3 regions of the Paenibacillus sp. FSL P4-0113 genome follow, and region 3 is predicted to be linked to each of the others. Evidence: predicted binding sites of a transcription regulator. Region 3 holds the regulator's gene; each other region holds the start of a gene.
The links. The regulator Rex, encoded in region 3, represses fermentation and respiration genes when NADH is low (regulators of the CRP and FNR family bind a similar motif). The targets are predictions, from matches to a motif close to TTGTGAAATATTTCACAA.
Positions count from the first base shown of each region.

Region 1: the regulator Rex is predicted to act here: its motif matches at 3,695-3,712, upstream of nirB (nitrite reductase large subunit NirB).
Region 2: the regulator Rex is predicted to act here: its motif matches at 6,060-6,077, upstream of pflB (formate C-acetyltransferase).

Region 1 covers NZ_JBBPAZ010000001.1:4,344,377-4,352,528, forward strand. The annotation lists gene MKX46_RS18805 (Ger(x)C family spore germination protein) at 1-612, opposite strand, end outside; gene MKX46_RS18810 (GerAB/ArcD/ProY family transporter) at 605-1,708, opposite strand; gene MKX46_RS18815 (spore germination protein) at 1,733-3,412, opposite strand; gene nirB (nitrite reductase large subunit NirB) at 3,819-6,248, shown strand; gene nirD (nitrite reductase small subunit NirD) at 6,288-6,617, shown strand; gene MKX46_RS18830 (exosporium glycoprotein BclB-related protein) at 6,686-8,014, opposite strand.
Region 2 covers NZ_JBBPAZ010000001.1:1,274,415-1,282,566, reverse strand. The annotation lists gene MKX46_RS05170 (winged helix-turn-helix transcriptional regulator) at 203-547, shown strand; gene MKX46_RS05165 (hypothetical protein) at 671-970, opposite strand; gene MKX46_RS05160 (DODA-type extradiol aromatic ring-opening family dioxygenase) at 1,289-2,056, shown strand; gene MKX46_RS05155 (Crp/Fnr family transcriptional regulator) at 2,195-2,911, opposite strand; gene adhE (bifunctional acetaldehyde-CoA/alcohol dehydrogenase) at 3,170-5,782, shown strand; gene pflB (formate C-acetyltransferase) at 6,111-8,152, shown strand, end outside.
Region 3 covers NZ_JBBPAZ010000001.1:1,120,004-1,128,155, reverse strand. The annotation lists gene panB (3-methyl-2-oxobutanoate hydroxymethyltransferase) at 266-1,174, shown strand; gene panC (pantoate--beta-alanine ligase) at 1,171-2,109, shown strand; gene panD (aspartate 1-decarboxylase) at 2,102-2,485, shown strand; gene MKX46_RS04350 (tetratricopeptide repeat protein) at 2,568-3,200, shown strand; gene dinG (ATP-dependent DNA helicase DinG) at 3,358-6,225, shown strand; gene MKX46_RS04340 (redox-sensing transcriptional repressor Rex) at 6,269-6,922, shown strand; gene MKX46_RS04335 (amidohydrolase) at 6,909-8,152, shown strand, end outside.

The DNA.
Region 1 (8,152 bases), 3.2 Mb from region 3:
CCCATCCAATTCAGACAAATTGACCCCCCTCATTACCTTGCTGGTTCTGAAATGGTTACGAAGCATATACAGAATATGAATGGATGGGACTTCTTCCTTATATTTGGTAACTAAAGTACTAGCTGCTCGTCCCTTGCTTAAGAAGACCAAGCAACTCGGGCGAATATCATTATCACGAAGCGCAAAATCCATCAATTGCTGCATCGTCTGTTCTTTCGCCAAATCGGTAGCAACCACCATGACCTTTAGATGGTGGCCAATAACGGGGCGATCCAAACGGAGAGAGAGCTGCCGGAAGATTTCAAGCAAAGAATCTCCTGTGCCAGTTATGTTGTTATAGTTTGGCTCTTGTCCCCCTCCTCCGCCTTGTTGGTTTGGGCTTCCAGATGATTTTTTGGGGACGATTTGTACGCTGGCTGTAATTTTATTTTTCTTGAAGTAACGGCTACCTTTCTTCTCCAGATCCTGTTCCAATGGAGTGAGCTCCCCCTTATCCAGAGAAAGTCCTGTATATATGCTAAGTTCCTCTACTTCTTTGCTGCTCCAACAACCGACTTGAGTCACCAGAAGAATAAAGGCAAGCAGTACAGATAGGATAGGTCGTCTACACATTTTGCTTCATTCCCTTCTTCCTGATCATGAACACAATGGAGAGAAATACCGGAATCAAAATAAATAATAGGATTCCCATATATCCGATCGCATCGCCCAGGCTAAACACTTCCATCATACGAACAGGAGTCATTGTGGAGATAAAGATTAGCGGGATTAAACCGAAAACCGCATAACGATATTTAAAACCAAACACCTGTGAAACACCTAAGGATGCATTGAAGAAAAAACTGCAGGAATTACAAAACATTTGCATCATCCAGATCACTAGCAGTGGAAACTCTAGACGTTCAAAAAGAAATCCAGGGATTTCAAAACTGCGCATCAAATTAATGGTAGGCCAAGTACTTGTCACAGTGGAATCTACCGATAGCCCGCCGATCACCATAACTACGGTCAAAAAGTACAAAATTAAAGGGATACTGATCCCCACTACCATGGCCTTAAATGCCTTCTCGGGGTGCTGCATAAAAGCGACCAGTGTCATGACGACTTCACATCCACTGAAAACAAGGATAGTTGATTTCAGCCCCTTGATGACGGGCAAAACCCCTTCACTCAATACGGGACGAAGATGATCAATTTCAAAAATCCTTAAGCTAAAGAGAAAACAAAAAAGCAGAAAGAAAAGACTGATTGGAAGTACAATCTGGTACAGTCGCACGATGGGATTAATGCCTCCAAAAACTAAATAACTCCCTACCCAGATAAATGGAATCACAATCGCCCAGATGGGTGTGCCTTCGAGTAGAAAAAACATGGTCACTTCAGCTAACACACGTATTTCAAAGCCGGCAATGATTATAAAGTATATAATCAATAGCACGCTTAAGATTCCTCCCGGAACAGTGCCTACAATTCTTCTGGAGTATTGGTATATGGTGTTTCCGGGAAACTGTTGACTTAATTTCACCATGACCCAGACGACGAATATGACAATACCTCCACCGATGAGGACAGAAAGCCATGCATCAGGAGTCTGTACTTGTTCAGTTACACCCCTCGGCAGTGTCAAAATCCCTGCGCCCAATACGGTATTGGTCAGGAATACAGCCGCCTGCTTCGTTGTGATCTTGTCATCAGAGCGTCTAAACACAGTAGCTCCTCCTTCGTCTTGGCATCATGGTCTACGCCTTTTTTGCTGCGTTTTCATCATAACAGGTCTTCGTTTCATTAGAGATATAGGAGCTCGGATGTACATATCTTTCAAGTCGCTTAGACGCATCGGGGAAAAGGGAGTCACATATGGGACGCCGAAGCTTTTCAATTTCGTCAGATGGATACAAATCAACAGAAAGAACAATATGGTTCCGAGCATCCCCAGGATTGCTGCAAAGAGCATGCCGACGAAACGCAGTAGGCGCAAGGTAATGCCCGCACTGTATGTCGGTATCGAAAATGAAGAAATGGCAGTTACCGCAACCACAATCACCAGGAAGGGGCTGACGATGCCCGCATTTACAGCAGCGTCGCCGATGACCAAGCCTCCCACAATGCCCATTGCAGGACCAATGGGTTTGGGCAATCGGATGCCGGCTTCCCGCAGGATTTCGATCGAAATTTCCAGAATCATGACTTCAATGACGGAAGGAAAAGGGACGCCTTGACGGGTCTGAATGATGCTAATGACCAGCTTGGTCGGAATCAAACCGGGATGAAATGAAATAAAAGAGATATACAAAGCAGGGCCCATCAGCGCTATGAAAGCTCCAAAAAATCTCAGCAAACGTAAAAGTGAACCTGGAATCCAGCGTTCATAATAATCCTCGGGAGATTGAAGCAGCATACTGAAGGTCACCGGGACAATAAGTGCAAAGGGAGTCCCGTCCAGAAGAATGGCTATTCTTCCTTCCAGTAATGCATTAATGACACGGTCGGGTCGCTCTGTGTTGTGAACCTGCTGGAACGGACTTAAATAATTGTCTTCGATGAGTTGCTCCACATAACCGGATTCAGCCAAAAAATCCATATCTATTTTTGATATTCTGCGGTTTACTTCTTCAAGAAGATCCGGATTCACAATATCCTTGATGTACGCGACAACCAGATCCTTTTTGATTCGGCTTCCCACTTGAAATTTCTTCATTTCCAGACTTTTATTTAAGCCCTGGCGTCGAAGCATCGAAGTATTTTCACTTAATACTTCCGTAAAACCGATTCTGGGACCCCGAAGTAGTGCTTCAGAGGTTGGTTCATTGACGGAGCGAATGGCGCCATTAGGCGAGCCTACCAGTAGTGCTTCCTTCATTCCTTCAATTAATAAGGCAGTATGACCTAAAAGGATGAACTCGTGCAGTTCCTCCATACTGGTAACTTCACTAATTTGCGTAAGTGGCATCAAGCTATCTTTTATAAAAGAGCTACTTATACTTTCCGGCTGTTCCTGTTGGTCCTGCTGGCCCTCAAACATCAAGACCTCCAATACCTGATTGCTCATAAGCTTTTCATCCTGCATGCCTTCTATGAAGACTAATACGGACCGAGCATGAAATTTTTTCAACATAAACTCACGAAAATGCACATCACTATTTCCGCCTATAGACTCTCGGATCGAATTTAAATCGGAATCGTAATTCCCTGTAATTTTAGAGTTTGGTTTATTCTGTTGATCAAGGTGCCCTTCGTTATTTTCATCGGAGAGCGGCCGACCGGAAGAATGTTTGGATTTCGCTCCCTTACTACCGACAAACGAATAAATCGAGGTGTTTATATAATAAATCCCTAAAGGAATAATCAACGCGAGGCCTGCTTGAAAGAGTATACTCCAGCTCGGAATATAAGAAATTATTTTAGACCACAAGATGACCACCTCCAAACGATTCAATTCTAAGATACAAGTTGTCCCTAAAGTATTCCTTATAAAGGTTGTATTTACACATGAACTGGAAAGATTCGTTCGATGACCAGAGCAAATGATCATCAACTACACTATTTTTAAATCTAATCATTACGGCAGATCTCACACCAAACACTTCTGTTTTTGTTTTAGGGCTATCTAGCACTGAGAGTCAGCGTAGGGAATGGTGCAAAACCCCTTGAAACGGAATAGGGAAATCCCTAAACATTCTTAATGCGAACCACATTGTGATTATAATCACATATAGCTCTATCTGCTGTATTAAAATAGAAGCATAAACAATATTCATTAGAAACGTAGAGATGTCGTCGGATAGGAAGTAGCGTCGAATGAATGGAGGAACCGGTATATGATAAACAGTAAAAAGAAGCTTGTGGTTATAGGGAACGGGATGGCTGGTATCAATACGGTCGAACAAATTTTAAAATTAACAGATAAATATGAAATTACAGTCCTGGGAAGTGAGCCGCATCCGAACTATAACAGGATCATGCTCTCTTATGTGTTGGAAGGTAGTAAAACAATAGATGATATCATACTGAACGATTTGCAATGGTATGCGGATCAAGGGATTACTTTATATACAGGAAAAATGGTTAAAAGTATCGACGGTGAGAACAAGAAGATTCTCACCGAAGACGGACTGGAAATTGATTACGATGTGGCTTTGGTGGCTACTGGTTCACAATCGTTTATTCTGCCTATTCCGGGTAAAGAATTACCGGGAGTTATTGGTTTCCGAGATATCGCCGATTGCTCGGCAATGCTGGAAGCGGCAAAGACCTATAAAAAGGCCGCTGTCATTGGTGGAGGTCTGTTGGGGCTGGAGGCAGCTAAAGGCCTGGTCAATCTGGGGATGGATGTTACGGTCGTTCATTTAATGGAAGATTTGATGGAACGTCAGCTAGACCGGGAAGCCTCTGCGATGCTAAAAGCAGAACTAGAACGCCAGGGAATCAAGTTTGCTATGCAAATGCAAACTTCGGAGGTGTACGGTCAAGATCGGGTACAAGGACTGCGGTTTTCTGACGGAAGCGAGCTGGAAGCGGATTTGGTCGTTATGGCGGTTGGGATCAAGCCTAATATTCAGGTAGCTGTGCAAAGTGGTATGGAAACGAACCGTGGTATTGTAGTCGATGATTTGATGAGAACCTCTGTGCCGGATGTATATGCTGTAGGGGAATGTGTTGAACACCGCGGAATCTGTTATGGTCTGGTAGCTCCGCTGTTTGAGCAGGGAAGTGTCATTGCCAAACATTTGGCAGGCGCGGAAACTGAAGGTTATATGGGATCGGTGGTTTCCACCAAGCTCAAAATTTCAGGGGTGGATGTTTTCTCAGCTGGCGAATTCATAACCCAGCCTGAACATACGGTGATTGTAGCAAAAGATGAGTGGAAGCGGACCTACAAAAAAGTGCTGCTTCGTGAAAATAAGATTGTTGGAACTGTACTGTTTGGCGATGTGAGTGAATCTGCTAGCCTGCAAAAATATGTACGTCAGCAAACATTGATGACAGATGAAATATATGGACAGCTCATGGGTACTGGATGCAGCAATCACGGGTCGAAAACATCATCCGCTGAAACGATGGCCGATGATGAAATTGTGTGTGGCTGTAACGGTGTAACTAAAAAGGCCATTGTTGATGCAATTAATGACAATGGATTGACTACAGTCGATGAAATTAAGGCATGTACCGGAGCAACTCGTTCTTGTGGAGGATGTAAGCCGGTCGTGGAGCAGATTCTACAATATGTTCTTGGAGACAGCTTCAAGACGTCAGCCAAGCAAGGAATATGTAGCTGCACAACATTGAGCCGGGACGAGATTGTGGAAGCGATCAAAACCAAAGGGCTGACAACTACGCGTGAAGTGATGAATGTACTGGGTTGGCATAATGATGAAGGTTGCTCCAAATGCCGGCCAGCGCTGAATTACTATCTGGGAATGATTAACCCGGATACCTATGAAAATGAGGGAGATTCCCGTTTTGTAAATGAGCGATTGCACGCAAACATTCAAAAGGATGGAACGTTTACAGTTGTTCCTAGAATGTACGGCGGTGTAACGACCCCAGAAGATTTGAAGAAGATAGCAGATGTTTCTCTTAAATACAACGTTAAGGTCGTTAAAGTAACAGGAGGACAGCGGCTTGATTTGATCGGTGTCCGTAAAGAGGATCTGCCTAAAGTATGGGAAGAACTCGATATGCCGTCGGGGTATGCCTACGCGAAGTCACTTCGTACGGTTAAAACCTGTGTTGGATCGCAATTTTGCCGGTTTGGCACACAGGACTCGATGGGAATGGGAGAAGTGTTGGAACGGAAATTCGAACGACTGGACTTCCCGGCAAAATTCAAATTAGCGGTTAATGGATGTCCACGCAACTGTGCGGAATCATGTACCAAAGATATCGGAATCGTAGGTAATGATGGAGGCTGGGAGATCTTTATCGGTGGTAATGGCGGTATTAAAGCACGGTTGGCTGATTCACTCTGTAAAGTGAAAACCGACGCCGAGCTGATTGATATTGTAGGCAGCGTAATGCAATTCTACCGGGAAACAGGGCAATACCTGGAACGTACTTCGGAGTGGGTGGAACGGATCGGTCTGGAAGAGATTCAGAAAGCAGTCGTTCATGATACAGCTAATCGCCAAGCTTTAGTAGAACGTATCGAATTTGCACTGCAACAGGTAGAAGACCCTTGGAAAAAGATCATCAATGATGAGGATTCACGCAAGAATTTATTCGAGGTTGTCACCCCGTCTATTGTGTAATTGTATCTAAAATGCCTGAGGAAGGGAGCAATCAAGCAAATGATCAAAAATGCCGAATGGCTTGTCGTCGGTCACAGTAAGGATTTTCCGATCAGAATAGGACGTACCATCCACATCAAAGGTGTCGAAATTGCTGTTTTTCGCACTTCGGAGAATGAGCTTTATGCCGTTGAAAATATCAATCCTCATCCCAAAAGAGGTCCTCTTACAGAGGCGATAGTATCTGGTCATTATATCTATGATCCTTTATATGACTGGAAAATTGACCTGCAGACAGGCATCGTTCAAGAGCCTGATCACGGACAAGTTAAAACGTTCGCTGTTTGTGAAGAGGGAGAAGAAGTAAAAATATCGCTCGAAACGGTTTAGTTCATCTGATGGAATACAAATAAAAAGGGCTCAACAGGACAATCCTGTTGGGCCCTTTTCGGCTTGGATCAGGTAATGGTAATGCCTGCACTCGCATAACCCACCACGGTGTTGAGGAGGGAGGCTCCTGTAGCCGTTGCTGAGAAGACCATAAGTAGACGGGTCTGCGCGGTTACGGGTATAGCCAATTCGGTAGTAATACCACTAGAGATCGTTCCCAAAGCAACAATGTCAGTCAGTGGGGGAGTCAATATAACGGTAGCTCCGGGAATCGCTGTGAAGGAATTATTAGGTGTTGGGGAACTAAACAACTGGGCAGTAATGCTAACGGATGATGCTAAGAGGGTCAGAGCAGCTGTTGTACTGAAGTAACCAGCAATAGAGGTAATTACGCCATCCCGTGGTACGGAAAAAGCAAAGTTAATAAGCGGTCCTACAAGCGTACCTGTGAGGTCAATGGTATCGCCTACGAGGCCAATACCTGTAGCTGAGCTTCCGAAGCCGATCAAACTTGTGGTTCCTACCAGCCCACCAAGAACAGTTGTCAGTGTAGCAGGCCCTCCGGAAGCAAACGGGATGATGGCTCCCGAGCCGGTGGCTCCGGTAATCCCTGTAACGCCCGTAACACCCGTGGCCCCAGCGGGTCCGACAGCGCCAACCGCGCCCGGTAGACCATCGGCTCCCGTAGCACCCGTAGCGCCGACTGGTCCGGCAGGGCCTTCCGGTCCAGCGGCCCCGATAGGCCCAGCGGGCCCAGCGGCGCCCACAGGTCCAGTCGCTCCAACAGGTCCCGCAGGCCCGTCAAGGCCCACAGGTCCGGCCGCTCCGATAGGTCCTGGAGGTCCTTGTGGCCCTGGTCCACCTGCTGGTCCAGGCGCACCGCCGGGTCCCACCGGTCCTGGAAGCCCCGGCGGCCCTGAGGGTCCTTGTGCACCGGGCTCCCCTGACAAGTATGTTTCACCTAATACGTTGCTAACCATCGTTCCAGCGATTCTGATCGCGTTGATTAAGCTGTCCTTAAGAGCAGGATCGAGGGATTCTTGTAAAACGATGGATAATAAGGCATCCAGTAATTGTTGCAGTGCAGTACCTACGCCGATCGGCGAGAAAGGTGTAGCTTCTAACGCAACAATAGCAAGCTCCAGCGCTGCCAGTAAGTCTGCCTTGGCCCCGCCGCGAAGCCTTAAGCTTTTCGCCAGAGACAACAGACGTCTTAAAACCTGTTGCAAGGAAGATACATTAGCCGCAGAAGGGTTTGCGAACACGATGGGGATAATCGCGGTCATTTCATTAATCAGCCTGAGAAGATCTTCGATACTTCTATTTACTCTTGTTGGTTTACAGTCTTCATCTTTTTTTGATGCACCACTGAACCTGAACGGTTTTTTATGTTTCATGCTCAAATATCTCCTCCTGATCGTTCTTCCTACAGTAGAGGTGACAGGTGGTTCATCGCCCCGTTTCGCAGATACTCATAATATATTTTCTGAAGCGAAAAGGGTGAATGACCAAGCAAAAATGATTGTTGAAGGCTC
Region 2 (8,152 bases), 150 kb from region 3:
TAGGCGGAACCTCTTGGGATTCCGCCTTTTTGTATTTAACGATTTAGACATATACCTGCTGTGTTGGTTTGTTGTATAATCAGTTTTGGTCATGGCAACTTTATCGGCGCAGGTATTTAATTTAAGAAGAAAGTGTTTTCTTTCGGGATAAAGTATGCTAAAATGATATATACTAACAAAAGGAAAGCTTTATCAAACCGAAATGCAAAAGAAGGTGAAAAATTTGGAAAGTCAACCGCAATATACAAAAATGTGTCCGCGTTTTGAAACCGCCTTTTCATGTTTGGGCAAGCGTTGGAATGGATTAATTATTCAATCCATGATGAGCGGTCCTAAGCGGTTTAAGGATATTTCCAATCTGATTCCCACAATGAGTGACAAAATGTTATCAGAGCGGATGAAAGATTTGGAAAATGAAGGAATTCTTACACGTCATGTATATCCAGAAACTCCTGTCCGCATTGAATACGAGCTAACAACCAAAGGCCGTGCACTTCAGCCGGTTATGGAACAGATTCAATTTTGGGCTGAGGAATGGATTAGATGAGCACCAAACTAAATAAGTGTTTTTCATAGCAAAACAGCCTTTTCCTAGAAAAAAGGCTGTTTTTTATATGCGTTTAGGACTACTTATCCATTTTGCAGAAATGATGTGCTTAGGCAGCACGACTTAATAGCCTTTGACGCGCCCTGCAACTGAGAATAATGCTGCTGTTGCACGGCGAGGCACACGGGTTTGAATATCCAGCGCGGCCGAACGGAATGTACCCAGACAGGAATGACAAAGTCTCCCTGCATAAATAGGGGAACGGCAGGACTCACAAGGATAATCAAGCTGACTGTATGTGGAGGGAAATTTGCCTGCTCTTACCCAATCTGTGAGCAATTCTATAGGTGTACCAGTTACGTCACTGAGCTGGCGAGTATGAGTAGAAGGATGCTTCCATAGATAGTTAGAACAACGATCCAAGAATATATTTTCTTCCTGAATACAAGTACTACAGAGGTTTCTAAGGTTTTGACGAAAAACGGAACCGCATTTTGGGCAATTAGAAGTATGTATCTCCATAGAAACCAGTCCTTTGTATCGAAATAAAGTGAAATTTTAAAATTTATTAGTTACATATTACTATGACATTATACCTATATCAATCTTTATTTATAGAATCTTTGACCTTTAAGTGTATGTTAAAATCTGTGTTGACATGACTCTATTACTTATGTATCATCACTTACATAAAGTTACTTGATGAATAAAATAAATTGTTTATGATAAGGGGATCTTTATATGATGCCATCTTTATTTTTGGCCCATGGCTCACCGATGCTTGCTATTGAACAGACGGACTATACTTCATTTTTAGAGCAACTGGGGAAAAGTATTCGTCCTAAAGCAATAGTTATCTTTACTGCTCATTGGGAAACACAAACGTTGACAATCAGTTCGATGGATGACGTGTACGATACCATTTATGATTTTGGCGGTTTTCCACCGGAACTGTACACAGTGAAATATCCAGCACATGGTTCTGTGGAACTGGCCAATAAGCTGAAAAAATTATATGAACAAAAGGGCATTGACGTAGAAACTGATCGGGTGAGGGGATTGGATCATGGATCTTGGACATTGTTGTATCGTATGTATCCTGAGGCAGACATTCCGGTAGTTCAGATCTCTGTAAATCCATATCTCTCGCCCAAAGCACAATATGCTATTGGTGAAGTGCTGCGAGGACTGGGAGAACAGGATATTCTGGTCATTGGTAGTGGAGTGACTGTTCATAATCTGCGTATCGTCAAATGGGGGGAAACGAAAACAGAACCTTGGGCTATAGATTTTGATGATTGGATTATTGAAAAAGTACAAAGTAGAGATATAGAGGCTTTGGATCACTATGAAAGCGAAGCACCGTATGCTCGCCAGGCCGTACCCAGAGCAGAACACTTTGTACCGTTGTTTATTGCAATGGGGGGTGGCAATCCTGCAAACAAAGCCAAGGTTATCCATAGAAGCTATGAGATGGGGAATTTAAGTTATCTATGCTTACAGTTTTAAAGAGTGTTGCCAGAAGAAGGACTGTCATTAAAATGCTTCGCTACTGCTCCTGTATAAGTAGGGGAGTGGAAATAAATTAGGGAGTGTTATAAGCTATAGTGGCTTATAACACTCCCTTTTACATAAAAAAACGATTTATTATATCCGGCAAATCTCACGAGGGCATAGTTCACAATGACATACACCTTGCAGCATTTCCAAATCTTTGACAACAATCATACCATTATCATATTCAACTGCATTTTTCTTACGTAGATCACTAAGCATCCGGTTTACGCTTTCCCGGGTCGCACCGATCATATTTGATAAGTCAGTATGAGTAATTTTTTTATGAATCAGGATATGTTCGCCGTGAGGCTCACCATAGGTATTGCATAGACGAATGAGCGTTGAACATAAAGCGCCTGGCTTGCCGTACATCATCAAATCGCGGAACTTAGTCTGAGTAATGCGGTGATGTGAACCCATCCATTTCATAAAGTCAATCGCAAAATCACAATGCTGGCAAATAAGCAGTTCCAAATCTGTATGATCGATTACGCCAATATCACTGTCTTCCAGAACCTCAGCAGAAAAGGAATGCTTAGTACCGAAAAATGGATCGGCTTGACCAACAAGATCGCCGCTTTGATACATATATAGAATAAGTTCCTTGCCCTCATCCGTTGTTTTGGTTACTTTCACGCGTCCGCGCTTAATATAAAACAGCTTATCCGCTGTATCTCCTTCCCAGAACAGATGCGAGCTTTCTGGCATAACTCGATCTTTCATCATTACTTGCAATCGGTTGAAGCTGGCCTCCGAGAAGCAACAGGTGTTGCCGCGGGCTTCCATTACATTTGTAGGGTTTCTCATCGTCCATTTCCCCTTTGTATCCTATGTTTTTTATCTGCAACTTGATCAATTCAAATTCATTATATACTTGTGCAATGAGTTTTTGGGGCAAGAAGAGGGGGTAAAAGTGGCAGAATTCCAAACTTTGTGATTTAATTCACTTCATAAAATAAAATTTTAAATAGATTGTGAAAAAAATCACAATATATCTTGAAAAGCTGTGTTACGATCAGTGCGTGAACAAGAGATAGTACACGAGATAACAGGAGGATGAGGGAAATGGCTGTTAAAAACGAGGTTATTCAAAAAGAGCAAAGCGCAGAGCAGTATATTCAAACGCTGATTGACCGGGGGAACCGGGCACAGCAAGCTTTCATGAGTATGAATCAGGAACAGATTGACGAAATCGTACAAGCTATGGCACTCGCAGGGATGGATAAACACATGTACCTGGCGAAGTTGGCTGTTGAAGAAACAGGACGCGGTGTGTACGAGGACAAAATCACCAAAAACATGTTTGCAACAGAATATATCTATCATAGTATCAAAAATGAAAAAACCGTCGGTGTCATTGAAGACAATGATTTTGACAGTTTTCAAAAGATAGCAGAGCCAGTCGGTATTATCATGGGGATCACTCCAGTGACAAACCCGACTTCGACTACGATGTTCAAAGCGCTGATTGCCATTAAAACACGTAACCCAATCATTTTCGGTTTCCATCCATCTGCTCAATCGTGTAGTGCGGAAGCAGCCCGCGTCTTGCTCGAAGCAGCTGTTAAACATGGTGCTCCGGCCGATTGTATTCAATGGATTGAAGCACCTTCGATGGATAAGACCAATGTATTGATGAACCACCCTGATGTGGCGCTAATTTTGGCAACTGGTGGATCAGGCATGGTTAAGGCAGCTTATAGCTGCGGTAAACCAGCACTTGGTGTAGGTCCTGGTAACGTGCCTTGCTTTATTGAAAAAACAGCAGATATCAAACAGGCCGTGAACGATCTTATCCTCTCGAAATCTTTTGATAACGGTATGATTTGTGCTTCGGAGCAAGCGGTTATTATCGAAGAGCCAATCTTCGAACAAGTGAAAAAATTGATGATCGCTAACGGTTGCTATTTTGTAAATAAAGAAGAAGCAGCTAAGCTCACTCAAGGAGCTATGAATGTCGAGAAATGTGCAGTGAACCCAGCTATTGTCGGGCAGTCTGCTGTGAAAATTGCTGAAATGAGTGGTATTACAGTACCAACAGGAACTAAAATTTTGGTCGCTGAGATTGAAGGGGTAGGAACAAAATTCCCATTGTCTGCGGAAAAATTGAGTCCTGTATTGGCTTGCTATAAAGTAAAAAATGCGGAACAAGGTATTCAACGCGCTGCTGAAGTCGTGGAATTCGGGGGCATGGGTCACTCGTCCGCTATTCATTCGAACGATGAGGATGTTATCGCTCGGTTTGCAAACCGTTTGCAAACAGGACGTATCATTGTAAATGCACCTTCCACACATGGTGCGATTGGCGACATTTACAACACCAATCTTCCTTCGTTGACACTTGGTTGCGGTTCGTACGGTCGTAACTCGACTTCGTCGAACGTATCGGCAGTCAATCTGATTAATGTGAAAAGGGTGGCGAAACGGACGGTGAATATGCAATGGTTCAAAGTACCTTCCAAAATCTATTTTGAAAAAAATTCGACACAGTATCTTGCTAAAATGCCTGATATCACACGTGTAGCTATTATCACAGACCCTATGATGGTACAACTGGGATATGTAGATCGTGTTATTCATTATCTGCATCAGCGCCAAACACCAGTAGCTATCGAAGTGTTCTCTGAAGTAGAGCCAGATCCATCGACAGTTACGGTAGAACGTGGTACTGAAATGATGAGACGTTTCCAACCGGATTGCATCATCGCACTGGGCGGCGGTTCGCCAATGGATGCCGCTAAAGGCATGTGGATGTTCTATGAATATCCAGATACTGATTTCAATAACTTAAAACAAAAATTCATGGATATCCGTAAACGGATTTACAAGTACCCACGTCTGGGCCAAAAAGCACAATTTGTAGCTATCCCTACAACATCGGGTACAGGTTCCGAAGTTACATCGTTCGCAGTAATTACGGACAAAAACCTGGGCGACACGAAGTACCCACTGGCTGACTATGAGTTGACTCCTGATGTGGCAATTATTGACCCAGTGTTTGTATATTCGCTGCCTAAAACAGCTGTAGCGGACACAGGTATGGACGTTCTGACACATGCTATCGAGGCTTACGTGTCCGTAATGGCTAATGACTACACAGATGGTCTGGCAATTAAAGCCATTCAATTGGTATTCCAATACCTAGAACAATCGGCTCTGACCGGTGATAAGCTGGCTCGTGAAAAAATGCATAATGCTTCCACACTTGCTGGTATGGCGTTTGCTAATGCATTCTTGGGCATTAACCACAGTCTTGCACATAAATGGGGTGGACAATACCATACAGCGCATGGCCGCACGAATGCCATTTTGATGCCGCACGTTATTCGTTATAATGCGAAAAAACCGACAAAATTTGCTTCGTTCCCTAAATATTCGCACTTTGTTGCGGATGAGCGTTATGCAGAAATCGCGCGCATACTGGGACTGCCTGCACGCACCACCGAAGAAGGGGTTAACAGCTTGATCGAAGCGATCCGTAAAATGAACAAAACACTCGGTATCGAGGAATCGTTCCAACAAATCGGTTTCGATGCGAAAGATTTCGAATCACGTGTAGATTATCTGGCTGACCGCGCATTTGAAGATCAATGTACAACTGCGAATCCTAAGTTGCCACTGGTTACTGAGTTGGCTGATGTCTATCGCAATGCCTTCTACGGACGTTTTGACCAATAATATAATAGGTAAGAAGAGGCTTGTGAAAAAGCATTTTCTCGTTCAATACCGATGCAGGCTCTCTATATAGAGGGCCTGTTGGTTTGGGAAGGGAGGTGAACGGCAAGGCTAAGGATATAGGCGCGAAGCTAGGGAAAATAAAGTGACAAAAATCACTCATATTGTGATTTTTGTCACATACTACACTCTATCATTATTCTACAATAAGGGTGTAAGAGAGGTCCCGACACTGAGCGTAAGGCATCGGTGAACAGGCCGGGCTCAAGAAATAGCTTTATCGTGAAAAAAATCACAAGTCCGGAAGACCAAACAATTTGGAGGGATTTACATGTCGGTGATTGAGAGAGAATTACAAGAGCAACAATCTGGCTGGAGAGGTTTTAAAAAAGGCAAATGGACTAAAGAAGTCAACGTCAACGATTTTATTGAAACCAATATCTTACCTTATGTTGGCAATGAAGAATTTTTGGTTGGTCCTACGGCCAACACAACTGCATTGTGGGATATTGTATCCGATCTTACCAAAAAAGAGTTGGCAAACGGCGGCGTGCTTGATGTAGACGTGAATACGCCATCCACTATTATTTCACATAAACCGGGTTATCTAGACCGGGATAAAGAGCAAATTGTCGGTGTACAAACAGATGCTCCATTCAAACGTTCTTTACAGCCGTTTGGCGGAATTCGAATGATGATCGACGCTTGCAAAGCCTATGGTTTTGAAGTGCCAGAAAGTATCATTGATATCTTCACTCATATTCGTAAAACTCACAACCAAGGTGTATTTGACGCTTATACAGATGAAATGAGAGCGGCTCGTAAAGCTGGTATCATTACTGGTCTGCCAGATGCATACGGCCGTGGTCGTATTATCGGTGACTATCGTCGTGTAGCTTTATACGGTGCAGACTTCTTGATCCAAGATAAAAAGCTGCAACTGAAAAGCCTTGAAGTTGATTCCATGGAAGAAGACGTAATTCGTCTGCGTGAGGAAATTTCCGAGCAAATTCGTGCTTTGAATGAACTGAAACAAATGGCTGCTGAGCACGGTTTTGATATTTCAAAACCTGCTAACAATGCGAAAGAAGCTTTCCAATGGGTATATTTTGGATATCTTGCAGCAATCAAAGAACAAAATGGTGCAGCAATGTCCTTAGGACGTGTATCTTCCTTCCTTGATATTTACTCTCAACGTGATATGGAAGAGGGTACAATGACAGAAGAACAAGCTCAAGAACTGGTCGATCATTTTGTTATGAAATTGCGTATTGTTAAGTTCTTGCGCACACCTGACTATAATGAACTGTTCAGTGGAGATCCAACTTGGGTTACTGAGTCCATTGGTGGTATGTCCGTAACTGGAGAAACTCGGGTAACTAAAAACAGCTTCCGTTTCCTGCACACCCTCTACAATCTGGGACCTGCACCGGAACCGAACCTGACTGTACTGTGGTCGGAAAAATTGCCTGAAGGCTTCAAAAAATATTGTGCGAAAGTTTCTATTGAAACTAGCTCCATTCAGTACGAGAATGACGATCTGATGCGTCCGATTTATGGAGACGACTATGGTATTGCTTGTTGTGTATCGGCAATGAAAATCGGTAAACAAATGCAATTCTTTGGTGCTCGTGCTAACTTGGCTAAAGCTCTGCTGTATGCAATTAACGGTGGTAAAGATGAAAAATCTGGCGTCCAAGTAGGGCCTGAATTCCCAGCCATTACAGGTGAAGTTCTGGATTATGAAGAAGTGTTGAGTCGCTTCAAACCTATGATGGAATGGTTGGCCAAACTGTATATGAACACTTTGAATGTTATTCACTACATGCATGATAAATATAGCTACGAACGCATTGAAATGGCGTTGCATGATCGTGATATTCTCCGCACCATGGCTTGTGGTATTGCGGGTCTGTCAGTTGCTACCGACTCCTTGAGTGCCATTAAATTTGCAAAAGTTAAACCAATCCGTAACGAAAAAGGGATTGCTGTTGACTTTGAAATTGAAGGCGAATACCCTTGCTACGGTAACAACGATGACCGTGTAGATAACATCGCTGTGGAACTGGTAGAGAGCTTCATGAGCATGATTCGCAAGCATAAAGCTTATCGTAATGCGCTTCCTACTCAATCTGTACTGACTATTACTTCTAACGTGGTGTATGGTAAGAAAACAGGTACAACACCGGATGGACGTAAAGCAGGCGAACCGTTTGCACCAGGGGCAAACCCAATGCACGGCCGTGATAAAAAAGGTGCTTTGGCATCTCTGAGTTCCGTAGCCAAATTGCCTTATGAACACAGTCTGGATGGTATCTCGAACACCTTCTCTATCGTGCCTAAAGCACTGGGTAAAGAAGAAGAAACACGCAA
Region 3 (8,152 bases):
TATACTGTGCAGGAGGCGGCATCGGACGGTCCGAGCTGCACTCCAAGGGCACATTGCTCTACTTTAGCAAGTTTGTAAGACCATCATAACTTCATTTGAAGGTTACGTTGGATTCTGCTCTGAGCCGAACAGGACCGAGACAGAAGGGACGATCTCAAAATGAGTGTCTTTTTTGGCTGTTCGGACCTTTTGATGACGCAGATGTACAGGCGTTCATAAAAGGTTATTTTTTGTGCCAAAAAAAGATGGAAGGGAGCCATTCGCGATGGCAGGAAAACAAGCGCTGAATATTGTAAAAATGAAAAAAATGAAGCAGGAGGGCATTCCGCTCAGTATGCTGACCGCCTATGATTATCCATCGGCTAAGATAGCCGAGGAGGCGGGAATTGACATCATTCTCGTGGGGGACTCGCTGGGTAACGTAGTTCTTGGTTACGATTCGACCATCCCTGTGACCTTGGATGATATGGTGTACCATTCCCGGACAGTTGCAAGAGGCGCTGAGAATACATTTATCGTAGCGGACATGCCTTTTATGACATATCACGGCAGCATATCCGAAAGTCTTCAAGGCATCCGCCGTCTGATGCAAGAAGGACATGCGCATGCTGTTAAATTGGAGGGCGGAGCTGAAATTACCGATGTCGTAAAAGCGACTGTTCAGGCAGGTGTACCTGTGCTGGGACATATCGGGCTTACTCCGCAATCAGTTAATCAAATTGGTGGCTATCGCATTCAAGGTAAGGACGAAGCAGACGCACGCCGGTTGATGGCAGATGCCAAGGCATTAGAGCAGGCGGGTGCCTTTGGTATTGTCTTGGAATTGGTGACTGAGGAAGTGGCAACGGCGATTTCTAAAGAACTTTCCATTCCAACCATTGGAATCGGTGCAGGACGTGGATGTGACGGTCAAGTACTTGTTTATCACGATCTGATTCAGTACGCATCTCCTTATTTCAGCAAACGCTTTGTTAAAACCTATGCCGATGTAGGCGGCTTGATCCGCAGCAGCATTGAGCAGTATGTGAGTGATGTGAAAGGGCGGGCATTCCCGGCCGCAGAGCATGTATTCAGCGCGGATGACCGTGTTGTGGAGTCCCTGGAGTCCTTGTACGGACAGGCAAAAGGACAAGCGCAGAAACAAGCTAAGGAAAAGGTGGAATCTCAGTCATGATCATCGTAAGAGAAGTGGCTCAACTACGCAAGGTTATTGCCGAACGTCGGCAACTTGGAGCCAATGGAGCAAAAACGGTACACGATTCTGCCTCTTTACTGCAACATAAAGTCGGCTTTGTACCAACGATGGGATACCTGCATGAAGGACATGCGAGCTTGATGCACAAGGCGCGTGAAATGGCAGATACGGTGGTGCTTAGCATTTTCGTAAATCCGATCCAATTTGGACCGAATGAAGATCTGGAAAGCTATCCCCGCGATGAAGCTCGTGATTTGGAGGTAGCACGGCGTGAGGGCGTGGATATTGTATTTTTGCCAACTGTAGCAGAAATGTATCCACAACCAACCCAAACCAAAATTCGTGTATCCGCTTTGACAGATCGCTTGTGCGGTGCTTCCCGTCCCGGCCATTTTGATGGTGTGACTACGGTGGTAGCCAAGCTTTTTAACATGATAGGTCCTGATTTGGCCTTTTTTGGGATGAAGGACGCACAGCAGGTTGCTGTGCTCCAGCAGATGGTGACTGATCTCAATATGAACGTGACTATCGTACCTTGTCCCATCGTCAGAGAGGCGGATGGTTTGGCCCTCAGCTCCCGTAACGTGTATTTAAGTGCAGAACAGCGCGAGCAGGCATTGGTGCTGTCCCAGTCACTGCGTAAGGTGCAAGAAGTGAGCGAAGATATTGTAACAAACACAATTACGATTCGTCAGTTACATCAAATGGTGGAGTCCACCATTACTTCCTCTCCTTTAGCAGACATTGATTACATTGAAATTTTAACTTTTCCTGGTCTGGAGCCCCTTCTTCCCGAGCAGCGGCTATGTGATGTTCAGGAAGACATCATCGTAGCGCTAGCTGTGAAATTTGGCAGTACCCGACTGATTGACAATATAAGAATACAGAAGGCGGAGGTGCTTTCCCATGTTTAGAACTATGATGAAATCCAAAATTCACCGCGCTACGGTTACGGAAGCTAACCTGAACTATGTGGGGAGTATCACTATAGATGAAGATCTCATGGAGACATCGGATCTGTTGGAGAATGAAAAGGTTCAAATTGTAAACAATAACAATGGAGCTCGACTGGAAACCTATGTTATCCCCGGACCGCGTGGGAGCGGCGTGATCTGTCTCAACGGTGCGGCAGCTCGTTTGGTGCAGCCTGGTGATACAGTCATTATTATTTCCTATGCTTCCATGTCAAATGAAGAGGCCAAAACATACAAACCAACAGTGGTATTTGTTGATGAACATAATAAACCAGCCCAAACGATGAACAAAGAAGTACATGCGACGATCATGTAATGAATGGGAGTGCGGATGAAACCCGTCTTTTAAGCGAAAAATGTGAGTGTATTAATCCATCTTTCATAAGGGCGGGATGCACATGTTCCAGCATGTATTCGCAGAAATGAACAGCATGTTAGATGATATCGTGAAGCATTACCCATCAGCCCAGGGCTCCCGCAGGCAGGAGCTGCTACAGCACTGGAGTCTGCTGCGGAGAATGAGTGACGGAATTATGGATGAGTGGCTGGCCTTTGAGGAAAAAATGGTGTGCCTGCGTGCGGCCGGCTTTTCCGCGGAGACCGATATGTCTGACACGGAGCTGCCTGAAAAAGAGCTGCCGGCTTTTAGTCGGGGGCAAGGGTATTATCGATTACTTATGTACCCTGAGGCGATCCAACAATTTGAGCAGGTACTACAGCATTTTCCGAACAGTTGGCAGAGTCGCATGTATATGGGAATGGCCTATTTTCAACTAGATGATCCAGCAGAAGCTGTATACCATTTTCAGAAGGTGCTGGACCTGACTGAGCAGGCAGGACTAAAAGCGGTCATCTATAATGCGCTAGGCTGTCTGTTGGCAAAGCAGGCTGACGTAGAGGAGGCGCAAAAATGTTTTGCTCTCGCACATCAGTTCGATCCTGCGTTACCCGAGCCGCTGCACAATATGGAAGCCTGTTTGTCCGGTACCGAAAAGCTTCGATACGACAGCTCCATAATGACCTGGATGTAGTTGTCAGACACCGAGTAAGACGATGCATGCCCACCTCCTGAGGCGGCGTATGCATCGTCTTTTTTGGCTGTCTTAATTTCCAAACACGCGATCTTCTGCTATGCTAATATACGGAGTTATTATTTTTGTAAGTGTCATAAGAAAGGATTAAGCCCGAATGAAATTTGCGGTATTGGATTTTGAAACGACAGGCACCCAGTCCGCGGATGACATCATTCAAGTCGGACTTGCAATTATAGATCATGATAACAGCATTTCCCGTGTTTACGGCTCTTATGTAAACCCTGGCAGATCTATTCCACCTTTTATCACTGGATTGACCGGAATTACAGACGATGACGTGAAGGATGCACCTGCACTTGAAGAAATGATGATGGAGCTTGTGCCTATGCTGGACGATGTTGTACTGGTCGGTCATAATGTGGCGTTTGATTTTAATTTTTTGCAAAACGCTCTGGATCGGTGCGGATACTTGCCATTTAGCGGAAGAATCTTGGATACAATGGATTTTCTGAAAATTATGTTTCCATCACTATCTTCGTATCAGTTGGGTTTTGTGTCTTCTGAGTTCGGGCTGGCACATGATCGCCCTCACCAAGCAGACAGCGACGCATTGGCTACGGCCGAGGTGTTTTTAAAGTGTCTGGGTGAGCTTCAAGCATTACCTCTGATAACGATACAGCGGCTTAGTGATTTGTTTGCAGAGGAAGACAGTGACCTTGGATGGTTTCTTGATGGGGTGCGTGAAGAGAAAGAGCTTGATCCTATTCAGGATTTGGAGGGATATCAGTTTTTTCGTCAGCTTGCGCTAAAAGTGGAAGATTGGACGGAGCTAGCTGCTCCGCGTAGAGAAGATGACCCGAATCCACTGTCAGGTGTTACCTTTGAGGAGTACATGGATGATGTGCGGGACAATTTGCGTTCATCCTTGAGTCAATATGAGGAGCGCGAGGCGCAGATACAGATGATTGAGGGTGTGAATCAGGCACTGAGTGAAGACAAGCATCTGCTGATTGAAGCAGGTACAGGAACAGGGAAGTCTCTGGGTTATTTGCTCCCATCGCTGTATCACAGTGTGAAAAAGGGACAGCGCGTTATGGTGAGTACACATACGATCAACCTGCAGGAGCAATTACGCGAGCGCGACATTCCGATGCTGACCAAGGTGATTCCGTTTCCGTTCCGGGCTGCTATTTTCAAGGGTCGGGGACATTATTTGTGTCTGCGTAAGTTTGAACATAAAATAAACAGAAGAGACTTCGCTACACCGAAGGAAGATTTAATTACAGCGGCTCAGATGATCGTCTGGTTGACGCTAACAGAAACCGGTGATGATGAAGAACTGAATCTGAGCAACCGTGGAGGGGATTTCTGGGAAACGGTGGCGAGTGATTCAGAGTCCTGTCTTGGTCGTTCCTGCCCATGGTTCCGCAAATGTTATTATCATCGTGCACGCCATGAAGCAGGAATAGCGGATGTTGTTATTACGAATCACTCTAAGTTGTTCACAGACGTCAAAGCCAGTCATCAGTTATTGCCGAGCTATGAACATCTGGTGATAGATGAAGCCCATCACCTGGAGGAAGTAGCTGGTAAACACCTAGGTATGCATATGAAATATTTCACACTCGTGCATACACTGACGCGACTGTTCAAAGACAGCAAGAATGGACAACTGCCTTCACTTCGTCAACAGTTGGCGAAATCGGGGCACGAGAAGTCGGCAGATTGGGCCTCAACTATCGACCAGCTGTATCCGCTCGTGTTAGAGGTGAAGGAAACTTGGGACCTGCTAAGCGACAAGCTGTTTGGCATGTTGCCGGAGCGAAGTGATGCGACACCGGGTGAAACAGGACAGTTTTCTTCCCGTCTCAAACCTTCGGCCAAGCCTGCAAAGTGGGATCAGGCGGGAGCTTTGGAAAATCAGCTATATGTAACGATGAGCGAAATTTTGCGCAAGGGCGACAAGCTGATGCTGGACGTCAAGGAAGAACATGACGATTATGCGGCGGATAGCCTTATTACAGATATCACGGGTCTGCTCAAGGATTTGGCGGGGATTCGAGAAAATTTGCGCTTTTTTATCCGACTCGATGATGAAACAACCGTATACTGGCTCGAGGCAAGCGGGCAATTCCGTAGTAAATCATTGCAATTTTATGCGGTACCCGTCGATGTGAGCCGCCAGTTGAAAGAAATGTTTTTTGACAAAAAAAGAAGCATTATTCTGACTTCTGCTACCTTGTCGGTAGATAAGTCGTTTCAGTACATGATCGATCAGCTCGGCTTACAGGAGGCCGCAGATCAAGAGCGGCTGATGACTTCGCAGCTCCCGTCACCCTTTAATTACAGGGATCAGGTGTTGCTGGTTATTCCACGGGATTTCCCAAGTGTGAAGGGCAGTGTAGGAGATGCGCATTTTGTAGATATGCTCGTTAGCTCTCTAGGAGCGACTGCTCAGGCGACACGTGGGAGAATGCTCGTTCTGTTTACGTCCTATCGGATGCTCCGGCAAGTGTATGAGCCGCTCAAAGAGGCCTTAGCATCCAGCGAAATTACTGTGCTGGGACAAGGTGTGGACAGTGGAAGTCGCAGCAAGCTAACCCGCCGGTTTCAGGAAGCGAAAGCTTCTGTATTGCTGGGGACCAGCAGTTTCTGGGAAGGCGTCGATATTCCGGGGAAGGCTCTGACTTGTCTAGCCATTGTTCGCTTGCCGTTTCAACCGCCGAATCACCCGCTGCTGGAGGCAAAAAGCGAACTGCTCCAGCAGCAGAAGAAGAATCCATTTATGAAGCTGTCTGTACCGCAAGCGGTCATTCGCTTCAAACAGGGATTTGGTCGGTTGGTACGTACAGCGAACGACCACGGGGTCGTTATCGTTTATGATACGCGTGTGATTGAATCCTATTACGGAAAGCACTTTTTGTACTCGTTACCGGGACCAAAAATGGAGCATATGCCATCGGAGCAAATGGTGCCCCGCATCGCCGAATGGCTCCAATCCGCCCCGGAGACAGAGGCATAACGGACGGACATAAGTATGTTCGTTACAATTAGGGGGAGCAAGTATGAAATCAGATAAAATTTCAGAGGCTGTCGTACGGAGGTTACCCGTATATTTACGTTATCTGAATGCACTGCACAAACGGGAGGTGGCTACGGTCTCTTCTCAAGAGCTGGGACAGAGGCTAGATTTGAACCCGGCCCAAATCCGTAAAGATCTTGCTTATTTTGGAGATTTTGGTCGGAAGGGTATCGGTTATGATGTTTCTTATCTCATTGAGAAAATACGCCATATCCTGAAAATCGACCAACAAATTAATGTAGTATTGGTCGGAGCGGGTAATCTGGGGCAAGCCCTTTCGAATTATAACGCTTATTTAAAAGACAATATGAAGATTGTGGCGGTATTTGATGCGTTTCCGGATAAGGTAGGAACCAAGATCAATACATTGGTCGTGCAACCGATGGATGAACTGGAAGCGACTGTGAAAGAAAAAAACATTCGAATCGGGATTATTACCGTACCTGATTTTGAAGCACAGCACGTGGCTGATAGGCTTATTGATAGCGGAATTGGAGCGATCCTGAACTTTGCACCGACTACTCTCAAGGCACCAGCCAACATTCGGATTCATGCCACAGACTTTACAACTGATTTGCTTAGCCTCGCTTATTATTTGGAGGACGGAAAGGAAGAAGCACAATATGACAGTGAATAAATGGATGATTAAAAACGGATCTTTTGCCGTAAATGGACCAGAAGCAGGGGTAGTCCATGGTTTTATGATTGTGGAGGATAGTCGTATTACTTATATTGGCGAAACCTTGCCTGCGGGTGAGGAAGAGACGGAAGCGATCGATGGTAAAGGGCTATTGTTTTTACCTGGTCTGATCAATACTCATGGTCATGCGGCGATGTCTCTACTGCGTGGGCATGGAGATGATTTGGCACTTCAAGTATGGCTTCAGGAAAAAATGTGGCCTATGGAAGCCAAGTTTACATCTACAGACGTGTACTGGGGTACGTCCTTGTCTGTGCTGGAAATGCTGAAAGGTGGAACAACAACCTTCCTCGATATGTACGATCATATGGATGAGGTGGCTCGTGTGGCTGAAGAGTCAGGTATTCGTGCAAGTCTGATGCGTGGAGCAATTGGACTATGTTCGGAGGAAGAACAGCGAATCAAGCTGGCAGAGGCCGTGACTTTTGCGCGTAACTGGCACGGTAAAGCAGACGGCCGTATTACAACGATGATGTCACCGCATGCGCCATATACATGTCCACCTGCGTTTATTGAAAAATTCGTACAAGCTGCGCATGATCTGGACTTGCCACTGCATACGCACATGTCTGAGACGATCGCCGAAGTAGAGCAAAACGTACGCGACTACGGTTTGCGTCCGGTTGCACACTTGGATAAGCTTGGCTTTTTCTCCCGTCCTTCGCTTGTTGCCCATGGCGTTCATTTGAACGACGAAGAAATAGCTTTACTGGCAGAACGTGGTGTAGCGGTTTCCCACAATCCTGGCAGCAACTTGAAGCTGGCAAGTGGTGTGGCAAGAGTGCCTGAATTGCTGCGTGCAGGGGTTACGGTTTCTCTCGGAACGGATGGTCCTGCCAGCAATAATAACCTGGATATGTTCGAGGAAATGCGTCTGGCAGCACTTATTCACAAGGGTGTATCCGGTGACCCTACGGCAGTTCCTGCAAGTGAAGCGCTGCGTCTGGCAACAGAATACGGTGCAAAGTCGATTGGTTTAAAAGAAGTAGGAGCGTTGGCAGCAGGCAACAAGGCTGACTTTATCGCGTTGGATCTGAATCAGGCACATTTCTTGCCGCGTACAGATCTTATTTCCCATGCGGTATACTCTGCAAGCGCCAAGGACGTGGCTCATGTGTGGGTAGACGGTCGTCAGGTTGTGAAAAACGGCGAATGCCTGACTATGGA